3 regions of the Arthrobacter sp. CMU6 genome follow, and region 2 is predicted to be linked to each of the others. Evidence: predicted binding sites of a transcription regulator. Region 2 holds the regulator's gene; each other region holds the start of a gene.
What was found. Region 2 encodes HrcA, which represses chaperone genes, less so after heat shock. Its sites were predicted from a motif close to TTNGCACTCGNNNNNNNCGAGTGCNAA; they were not measured.
Positions count from the first base shown of each region.

Region 1 (3,230 bases), on a different contig from region 2:
CAGCAGCTACAAGAGCGGCGGCTACTACTTCCGCACCGCCGCGGCGGACATCGCCCAGGCTCCTGTCCTGGTGAAACTCGCCAAGGACGCCGGAGCCAAGAGCCTCGCGGTGGTGTTCGAGGATGGCAGCTACGGCCAGGCCGTGTCTGCAGCAGTCTCAGCTTCCGCCAAGGCCGGCGGGCTGGACCCGGTCACCGTTTCCGGCTTCAAGGCGGGCGAGGCCCAGAAGTCGGCGGCCGCCGCAAGCGACGCGGCGCCGGATGCCGTCGTCGTCATTGCCCGGGACGGTGCGCAGGGCGCCATCGCCGAACTCACCAACGCCGGACTGCCCGGCAACAAACTCATCCTGGCCGACGGCGCCTTCAGGCAGTACGGGTCCGCCCTCGGTTCGAAGTCGCTGGAGGGAACGCGCGCCCTGGTGCCCGGGGTCTTCCCCTCGCCGCACTTCCAGGCTGAACTCGTCGCCGTCGACGCGGGCCTGAAGGACACGACGTTCGCGGCCGAGACCTATGATGCTGTGAACCTCGCGGCCGTGGCCGCTGCTGCGGCGGAGGACGACGCCGGTGCCTCCATCGCCGCTACGCTCATCTCCGTCTCCGGCGGTACTTCCGGCAGCCGGGCGTCCGCCGCGCCGTCCGGCCATCGAACCGCCTGCTCGACGTACAAGGACTGCCTTGCCGCCATCCGGGACGGAAAGGCCATTGACTACGACGGCGAGTCGGGACCTGTCCGCTTTGATGCGAACGGAGACGTCACAGCCGCGAAGTACATGGTGTTCACCTACGGAGCCGATAACAAGGCTAAGCTCACCGGCAGCGAGGCTGCCGGCAGGTCCGCCGGCTGATCGCTGGCAGCGAATACTCCCCCCGATCGCGGGAAAAACAGGCACATCTGCTTGCACTCTCCCCGGGAGAGTGCTAATTATTGATTAGCACTCCAGCGTGCCGACTGCTAAAAGGATCGTCCGGTTCACACCGGCATCACCCCGGCGGCGGCACAAGGAGCGAAAGAAACACCTGGTTGGGGTGAGATCCGGACCGTCAGGCGTACAGAGGCCTGCGGAAAGGATCGTCCGTCGCGGGCACCGCAGCAAGGTTCCTTCTTAACGACTGTCCCGAAAGGACTACTGCCGTTATGGCCAAGATCATTGCATTTGATGAAGAGGCACGCCGCGGTCTTGAGCGGGGCCTGAACATCCTCGCCGACGCCGTCAAGGTCACCCTCGGCCCGCGTGGCCGCAACGTCGTCCTCGAAAAGAAGTGGGGCGCCCCCACGATCACCAACGATGGTGTTTCCATCGCCAAGGAGATCGAGCTGGACGATCCCTACGAGAAAATCGGCGCCGAGCTGGTCAAGGAAGTTGCCAAGAAGACGGATGACGTCGCAGGCGACGGCACCACCACGGCCACCGTTCTGGCCCAGGCGCTGGTCAAGGAAGGCCTGCGCAACGTCGCGGCCGGCGCTGACCCGCTGTCCCTGAAGCGCGGCATCGAGAAGGCCGTTGAAGCCGTAACCGCTGAGCTGCTGAACTCCGCCAAGGAAATCGAAACCAAGGAAGAGATCGCAGCCACGGCGTCGATCTCCGCCGGTGACGACGAAATCGGCGCCCTGATCGCTGAAGCCCTGGACAAGGTGGGCAAGGAAGGCGTCATCACGGTCGAGGAGTCCAACACCTTCGGCCTCGAGCTGGAGCTCACCGAAGGCATGCGCTTCGACAAGGGCTACATCTCCGCTTACTTCGTCACGGACACCGAGCGCCAGGAAACGGTCCTCGAGGACCCGTACATCCTGATCGTCAACTCCAAGATCTCCAACGTCAAGGAACTGGTTGCTGTCCTCGAAAAGGTCATGCAGTCGAACAAGCCGCTGCTGATCATCGCCGAAGACATCGAGGGCGAGGCCCTGGCCACCCTGATCGTCAACAAGATCCGTGGCACCTTCAAGTCCGTCGCCGTCAAGGCCCCGGGCTTCGGTGACCGCCGCAAGGCGCAGCTGGCTGACATCGCCATCCTCACCGGCGGCCAGGTCATCGCCGAGGAAGTCGGCCTCAAGCTTGAGACCGCCGGCCTCGACCTCCTGGGCAAGGCTCGCAAGGTTGTCGTGACCAAGGACGAGACCACCATCGTCGAAGGTGCAGGCGACGCCGACCAGATCGCCGGCCGCGTTTCCCAGATCCGCGCCGAGATCGAAAACTCCGACTCGGACTACGACCGCGAGAAGCTGCAGGAGCGCCTGGCCAAGCTGGCCGGCGGCGTTGCAGTCATCAAGGCCGGTGCCGCCACGGAGGTTGAGCTCAAGGAGCGCAAGCACCGCATTGAGGACGCTGTCCGCAACGCAAAGGCTGCCGTCGAAGAAGGCATCGTTGCCGGTGGTGGCGTGGCCCTGATCCAGGCCGGCGCCAAGGCATTCGCCAACCTGCAGCTCCAAGGCGACGAAGCAACCGGCGCGAACATCGTCCGCGTTGCCATCGACGCCCCGCTGAAGCAGATCGCCTTCAACGCCGGCCTCGAGCCCGGCGTTGTGGTTGACAAGGTCCGCGGCCTGCCCGCCGGCCACGGCCTGAACGCAGCCACCGGCGAATACGTCGACCTGCTGGCTGCCGGCGTGAACGACCCCGTCAAGGTGACCCGCTCTGCCCTGCAGAACGCGGCTTCCATTGCCGGCCTGTTCCTCACCACCGAGGCCGTTGTGGCCGACAAGCCGGAGAAGAACGCTCCGGCCGTCGGCGGCGGCGACGAGATGGGCGGCATGGGCGGCTTCTAGCCTCCCGCTGCTCCCAGCTGGCTAACGAGCGCGGCCCCCTCCACCGAGGGGGCCGCGCTTTTGTCTGCGCACTGTTGTCTGCGCATTGTTGAGTGCGCTTTTTGTCCGTGCAGTCTGGCAGGATGGTTCGGTGACGATTACTGCAGCAGCCGACGGTTCGGCATTGGGAAACCCGGGTCCCGCGGGGTGGGCCTGGTACGTGAACGACGACTGCTGGCGGGCCGGCGGCTGGCCGCACGGCACCAACAACCAGGGTGAGCTGATGGCCGTCCTGGACCTCTTCCGCTCCACGGCTCACCTTCCCGACGAGGACCTGCACATCCTCTGCGACAGCCAGTACGTGATCAACTCCGTGACAAAGTGGATGCCCGGATGGAAGCGCAAAGGGTGGCGCAAGGCGGACGGCAAGCCCGTGCTGAACGTGGACATCCTCAAAGACATCGACCGGGAGCTCGCCGGGCGGAAGT
Region 1 covers NZ_JBNHFL010000001.1:8,402-11,631, forward strand. Annotated here, with positions in the region: gene AC5RWD_RS00055 (ABC transporter substrate-binding protein) at 1-844, shown strand, start outside; gene groL (chaperonin GroEL) at 1,135-2,763, shown strand; gene AC5RWD_RS00065 (RNase H family protein) at 2,894-3,230, shown strand, end outside.
Region 1: groL (chaperonin GroEL) is a predicted target of HrcA. The motif match lies at 929-955, and genes of this name have one in related genera.

Region 2 (3,230 bases):
GCCGAGGATGCCGCCGAAGTGCGCGAGGGTGGCCCACTGCCGGTCCTCGCTGGCGGTCAGCGGAAGCGCGTTGGCCGGAACCCCATGGTACTGGGGCAGGTCCTGGCCGGACTGTGTGTCCCTGCGGTCGCGAGCGTCTTCTGCCACGGTGTCTTCCTTTAGCTTGCGTTGGTGCGATGGTGGCGCCGGGCCCGCGGTGCGGTGGCGCCGTACCAAGGATACCGGCCCGTAGGGCAATCGCGGGCTCAACGCCCAATCGCGGGACCGGAGCTACGGAACTGTTAGGAAATCGATGACCTCTTCCACCCGGCCCAGGAGGGCCGGCTCCAGGTCAGCGTAGGTGCGCACGGCGCCGAGGAGTTTCTGCCAGCCGAGGCCGATGTCTTCCTTCGTCTCGTGCGGCCAGCCGAAGGCCGTCAGGATGCCGGTTTTCCAGTCAGTGCCGCGCGGCACCACAGGCCACTGCGGGATGCCCAGTACGGAGGGCCGGATCGCCTGCCAGACGTCGACGTAGGGGTGGCCCACGATCAGCACGTTCCCGGCGGCGCCGGGGGACGCCATCACGGCGTCGGCGATCCTGGACTCCTTGGAATCGGGGACCAGGTGGTCCACCAGAACGCCCAGCCGACGGCCGGGACCGGGGCGGAAGGAGGCGACGGCCGCCGCCAGGTCGTCGATGCCATGGAGGGGTTCGACGACGATGCCCTCCACCCGGAGATCGTCACCCCAGACTTTTTCCACGAGTTCGGCGTCATGCTTGCCTTCAACCCAGATCCGGCTGGCCTTGGCGACCTGCGCGCGCTGCCCTTCCACCCGCACCGAACCCGACGCCGTCCGTGCAGCGCCCTGCCCTGCGGGCTTCGCTTTGGGGGCCGGGGGCATCAGCCGGATCGGCTGCCCCTCCAGGAGGAATCCGAAGCCCAGTTTGAAGGACCGCGACTTTCCGCGGCGGTCTTCGAGCGCCACCAGGTGCATGCCGCCGGACTTCTCCACCCGGGTTACTGCACCCACCCAGCCGGACTGGACGTCCTCGAGCACCATGCCGCGCTCCACCGGCACCTCGGGAAGGCTGTTCTTCGCGGGCGCTGCCATTTCCTGCGGGCCCCAGGTCTGGTACTGCATTCGTTCACCGCTCTGCACTCGGAAGGAGCCGCTCCGGCCGCGGGGATGCCGCCGGGGGACAGGCGCCCGGAATTTCGCCCGGAGCGGTACCAATGCTAACAACGCGGCGACTCATATTAGACTTGTTAGCACTTAGGCATGTCGAGTGCTAACCACAGCGTCTGCGGGCAGGATTAATGCCCCGCGCGGTTACGGCCAAAAGGAGGTGGACTGTGAGCGAACCACGGAAGCTTGAGGTGCTGCGCGCCATCGTGGAGGACTATGTCCATTCCCGCGAACCCGTCGGCTCCAAGGCCCTGGTGGAGCGACACCACCTCGGCGTTTCCAGCGCCACCATCCGCAACGACATGGCGGCGCTGGAGGACGAGGGCCTCATCACCGCCCCGCACACCAGCGCGGGCAGGATTCCCACGGACAAGGGTTACCGCCTGTTCGTCGACCAGATCTCGGCGGTCAAGCCGCTCTCCCCGGCGGAGAAGCGCGCCATCCAGACCCTGCTCGAGGGGTCCGAGGATCTTGACGACGTCCTGGACCGGACGGCCCGGCTCCTGTCGCAGCTGACCAACCAGGTCGCCGTCGTGCAGTACCCGCACCTGAGCCGCGCCGTGGTGCGGCACATTGAATTCGTGCTGCTGGCGCCCCGGAAGGTGCTGATCGTGCTGATCGCCGACTCCGGCAAGGTTGACCAGCGCGTCGTCGACGCCGGGCAGGACCTGTCGGACGACACGGTCGCCGCACTGCGCACCCGGTTCCTGACCGGTGTGGCCGGAACACCGGTGGCCATGCTGCCCCAGCACCTGGCCGCCGTCGTGGCCGGCTGCACTCCCGCCGAACGCCCCGTCGCCATGGCCCTCGGCAAAGGGCTTGAGGGCCTCGCCCACAACAGCCGGGAAGACCGGATGGTCCTTGCCGGAACGGCCAACCTGGCGCGGTCCAATGTTGACTTCCCGCTCAGCATCGGACCCGTGCTGGAGGCCCTCGAGGAGCAGGTGGTGATGCTGCGGCTCCTGAGCGACATGGCGCAGGACCCTCGCGGCGTGGCCGTCAGCATCGGCCGGGAGAACCCCTACGACGGGCTGGCCGAGGCGTCGGTTGTGGCCACCGGCTACGGCCCCGACGCCACAGCCAAGGTGGGCATCCTCGGCCCCACCCGGATGGACTACCCCACCACCATGGCCGCCGTGCGCGCGGTGGCCCGCTACCTTTCGAGGATTCTGGGCCCGTGACAGCACGCCCCGGACATTCTTTGACCACAGGCAGTACAACCAGGAAGAGATACGAACTTTGAGCAGCCACTACGACGTTCTTGGAGTCTCCCCGGAAGCCACCGGCGAGGAGATCAAAAAGGCCTACCGCAAGCTGGCCCGCTCGCTTCACCCGGACGTCAACCCCGGGGACGACGCCGCCGAACGGTTCAAGGCCGTCACCCACGCTTACGAGGTGCTGTCCGATCCGCAGAAGCGCAGGGTCTACGACACCACGGGCAACGAGAACGGCACCGACAACGGCTTCGGCGGCGGCTACGCCGGCCAGGGCTTCGCGTTCCAGGACATCTTTGACACCTTCTTCGGCGCCGGCGGCACGTCCGGGCCCGCGTCGCGTGTCCGCCGCGGCCAGGACGCGCTTATCAGCGTCCGGATCGACCTCCGCGATGCTGTCTTCGGCGTCAACAAGAAGCTGGAAGTGGACACGGCCGTCACCTGCCCCACCTGTGAAGGCTCCTGCTGCCGCGAGGGAAGCCACCCGGAACGCTGCGACATCTGTGGCGGCAGCGGCCAGGTGCAGCGGGCGGTCCGTTCCATCCTCGGCCAGGTCATGACCGCCGCACCCTGCGGATCCTGCGAGGGCTTCGGCACGGTCATCAAGGACCCTTGCAACGAGTGCAGCGGCCAGGGCCGCATCCGCAGCCGCCGGTCCCTGACCATCAAGGTTCCGGCCGGCGTTGCCACCGGAACGCGGATCCAGCTCTCCGGTCAGGGTGAAGCCGGCCCCGCGGGCGGCCCGTCCGGCGACCTCTACGTGGAAATCCGGGTCAACAACGACGCCACCTACGTCCGCGAGGGCGATGACCTCCACGCGACCCTGAACATCCCCATGACTGCCGCTGC
Region 2 covers NZ_JBNHFL010000012.1:33,859-37,088, reverse strand. Annotated here, with positions in the region: gene AC5RWD_RS10315 (DUF4870 domain-containing protein) at 1-147, opposite strand, end outside; gene AC5RWD_RS10310 (DUF3097 domain-containing protein) at 271-1,122, opposite strand; gene hrcA (heat-inducible transcriptional repressor HrcA) at 1,335-2,348, shown strand; gene dnaJ (molecular chaperone DnaJ) at 2,407-3,230, shown strand, end outside.

Region 3 (3,230 bases), on a different contig from region 2:
CAGCATCACAACCAATGGCCTCGACATCCGCCACGCCGCGGCCCAGGGAACACTCGTTATCGGCACGGTCCCCGTCCGCGCGTAGGCACGGCCCGGCGCCCGGCCCAGTGCATGCCGGACTGCAAGGACGCTAGTCCACGAGCGGAGGAGGGCCGAAGAGGAATTCGTTGGCGTGGGCCACGGCTTTGCGGAACGCATCATTCCGAAGCGCCACCAGGTGTTCAGTGTCATCCACGCCAGGCTCAAGGAAGCCGGTAAAGCCCGGGCGAAGCACCCAGATGTCCCCCGCTGGCGGCAGGTAGAACACACCGAAGGAACGGTGCTGGCTGTCGTCGTCGGACCAGATGGGCACCACAGCCAGGGCGGCACCCGTTGCGGGATTGATCCACTGTGCACGGGGCAGCGGCTCCTCATGGGTTTCGGGGTCCAGGAACGGAGCCGTGCCCTTGCCCCAACGCTGCTCGAACCGCTCATGGAAGGCCGGGATCAGGTGCGAGTCATAGCGGCGCCAGTCACTCATCGTTGTAGTTCTCCTCTGGGTCTGATTCAGGTTCGGTTAAGCCCACGGTCCGCTCTCCCACCTGACGGGAGTGACGCGCAGTGGGGGCTCCCGGTGCCGGACCACCCGGACCGGAATAGCCTGCGGACCGCCGTTGCGCCCTTTGGCGCCCTGCCGGGCGTCTTGGCCGTTCGCCTCCGGACGTTCCCGCGGCCGGTTGTGCTCGGCGGATGGAGCAGCGGGCCCGGCATGGAAGGCTTCCCGGTCGTAGGCGTGGCGGCGCTTGGGGTCACGGAGCACGGAGAAGGCCTGCATGATGAGCTCCAGCTCGGCGGGCGCGGCCCCTCCGCCGGCGGCAACATCCGGGTGGTGCCGGCGCATCAGCGCGCGATAGGCGCGCGCGATTTCCTGTGGCGAGGCGCCACGGGAAACGTGCAGGACCGCGTAGTAGTCCGGGACAGGTCTGTTCATCATGAAGCCCGTTGCTGCAGGATTGTGCTGGTAGTTGCCACTGCCGGTGGCAGCGGTCCGGGGCGGCCTCCGGCAGACGCCCGAAGGCGGGAATCCGGACACCGCCCCGTGAGGCGCATCGAACGGCTACGTCTCAATCTGGTGCTGTTGGCCTTTGCTTTCGATTTGGATCTTCCGCGCCTTAGCCTGTTCCGCCACGGGGATACGCAGTGTCAGCACGCCGACGTCGTAGCTGGCCTTGATGTTGTCGGCGTCCAGGGTGTCGCCCAGGATGAGCTGGCGGCTGAAGACGCCGCGTGGCCGCTCCGATACCACCAGCTCGACGTTGGGCTGGGTGGCGTCCCTGCGCTCTGCCCGGACGGTAAGGACGTTCCGTTCAACGTTCAGATCCACGTCGTCGGGTGAAATCCCGGGCAGGTCAAACGCCACGACAAATTCCCCGTCCTCCTGCCACGCGTCCATCGGCATGGCCGCCGGGCGGGCTGCTGTTCCGAAGACCTGCTGGGTGAGCCGGTCCAGCTCACGGAACGGGTCAGTACGGATAAGCATCATTTCCCACTCCCTTCAGCATCTTGGTTCCATGGCTACCCACCACCACGTATCTGTGACAGTGGATATAGATTTCTTATAGCACTGGTGACAAACTGGTGCAAGAGGAATATCCAATTCGATTGACGGGAAACTCATGGCAAACCAGCGCAGCAGCGGGCGGGGCCTGTACGCCATTTCGGTGGTGGCAGAACTCCTGGGGACTGGCCAGCAAAACATCCGGCTCTATGAGCGCCGCGGCCTGCTCACCCCGGAACGGACAGAGGGCGGCACCCGCCAGTACAGTGAATCCGACCTGGCGGTCCTCCGCCGGATTGGAGAACTCCTGGACGAAGGCCTAAACCTGGCCGGCGTGGCCAAGGTGCTGGAATTGGAAATGGACAACGCCCGACTGCGGCGCCAGCTGAAGCGCGCCCGCACCGCCCGGCCGGACGACGACAGCATGTAAGGCAGCCGCTACCCGTTCGTGCGCCTTAAGGCGGGCACCCAACTTCACCCCCGCGGCCCCCGGCCTCTTCCTCCTCCCTAGGACAGGCCTGCAATCCCCGGTTGCTTCCAGGACGGTTCCCGTCCGGGAATGTTCCGGCTGAGCAGATCCAGCAGGTCGCCCTGGTCCAGGCCGGTCGCCTCGCTAACCTCGGCAAGGGTGGCGTCCCCGGCCCGCAGCAGCGCCGCGGCGGATTCGCGCAGCGTCCGGTATGCCACGCTCAGGGTGGTTTCGGCGGTTGCTATGACCGCAGCCAATGCCTGAAGCCTTTCGAGTTCTGGGTTCATTTCATATCACCGCCCTTTCGTTGGGATCCCGCGCGGTCCAGGAGTCCGTCGGAATATGCCGGCGTGCACCCGGTGGGGCTCGAACCCACGACCCGAGGATTAAAAGTCCCCTGCTCTCCCGGCTGAGCTACGGGTGCCTGCTCCCTGCAGCATGCGTCCGCTTCTCTTTTCGTTCGCTTATCGTAGATCGATCTATATCAACCACCATAGGTTTTTTAGCACTGCTGAAACACGGGCGCAAGAGTCATCGCACTCGACCTGCCCGGCGTCGAGTTCTACTCCGTTGACCGTGGCATTGACAAGAACGTCCTAACCGTCCGAGGAGATTTACTTGTGATCCTCCGTTGAGCTCATACGCGACGGGCGCGGACTATCCAGCGATTTCACACTCCGCGCAGGCGAAACGCTGACCATGGTCCTGAACTGTTCAGGACGGTTGTGCTTCGGCACCGTCCTGACTCCTAGAAATTCCTCCCGGCGCTCCGGCGAAATTGTCATCGGAAAACCGTCAGGCGCGACGTCGGTGCTCAGCTCGGTGCGGGGAACTGTTCGGCAATGATGGATGTTGCTGGTATCCAGCGCAATTTTCAACGGCGTGGTGCCCTTGGCACCGGGCTCGTCCACCGGGCCTGTCTTCTTGCCCTGGTACCGCGGGAGCCGTCCAGAAGCTGCGAAATCGTAGTACCGATCAGTTCCACATGGCGGATCTCCTCGGTCCCCACACCCTGGAGAAGATCCTTGTAGGGCTTCGCCGCTGCGTCTCCACGGAAGTTCATGCCCTGGAAGAGGTGCTGCATCAGGGTGCGCATCTCATTCAGGTTCCAGAAATGCTCGATGCCAATCACACGCGGCTCTGATATATTAGTTTTGTCCTCTGATATATATTAGCCTTGTATAAGATGTGAGTCGTTTGAGGATCGATCGTCAACTCGATGAG
Region 3 covers NZ_JBNHFL010000009.1:1,889-5,118, forward strand. Annotated here, with positions in the region: gene AC5RWD_RS07950 (hypothetical protein) at 1-85, shown strand, start outside; gene AC5RWD_RS07955 (hypothetical protein) at 131-520, opposite strand; gene AC5RWD_RS07960 (J domain-containing protein) at 557-973, opposite strand; gene AC5RWD_RS07965 (Hsp20/alpha crystallin family protein) at 1,097-1,519, opposite strand; gene AC5RWD_RS07970 (MerR family transcriptional regulator) at 1,656-1,967, shown strand; gene AC5RWD_RS07975 (hypothetical protein) at 2,045-2,293, opposite strand; tRNA gene AC5RWD_RS07980 (tRNA-Lys) at 2,358-2,430, opposite strand; partial or broken gene AC5RWD_RS07985 (manganese catalase family protein) at 2,807-3,105, opposite strand.
Region 3: AC5RWD_RS07965 (Hsp20/alpha crystallin family protein) is a predicted target of HrcA. The motif match lies at 1,598-1,624, and genes of this name have one in related genera.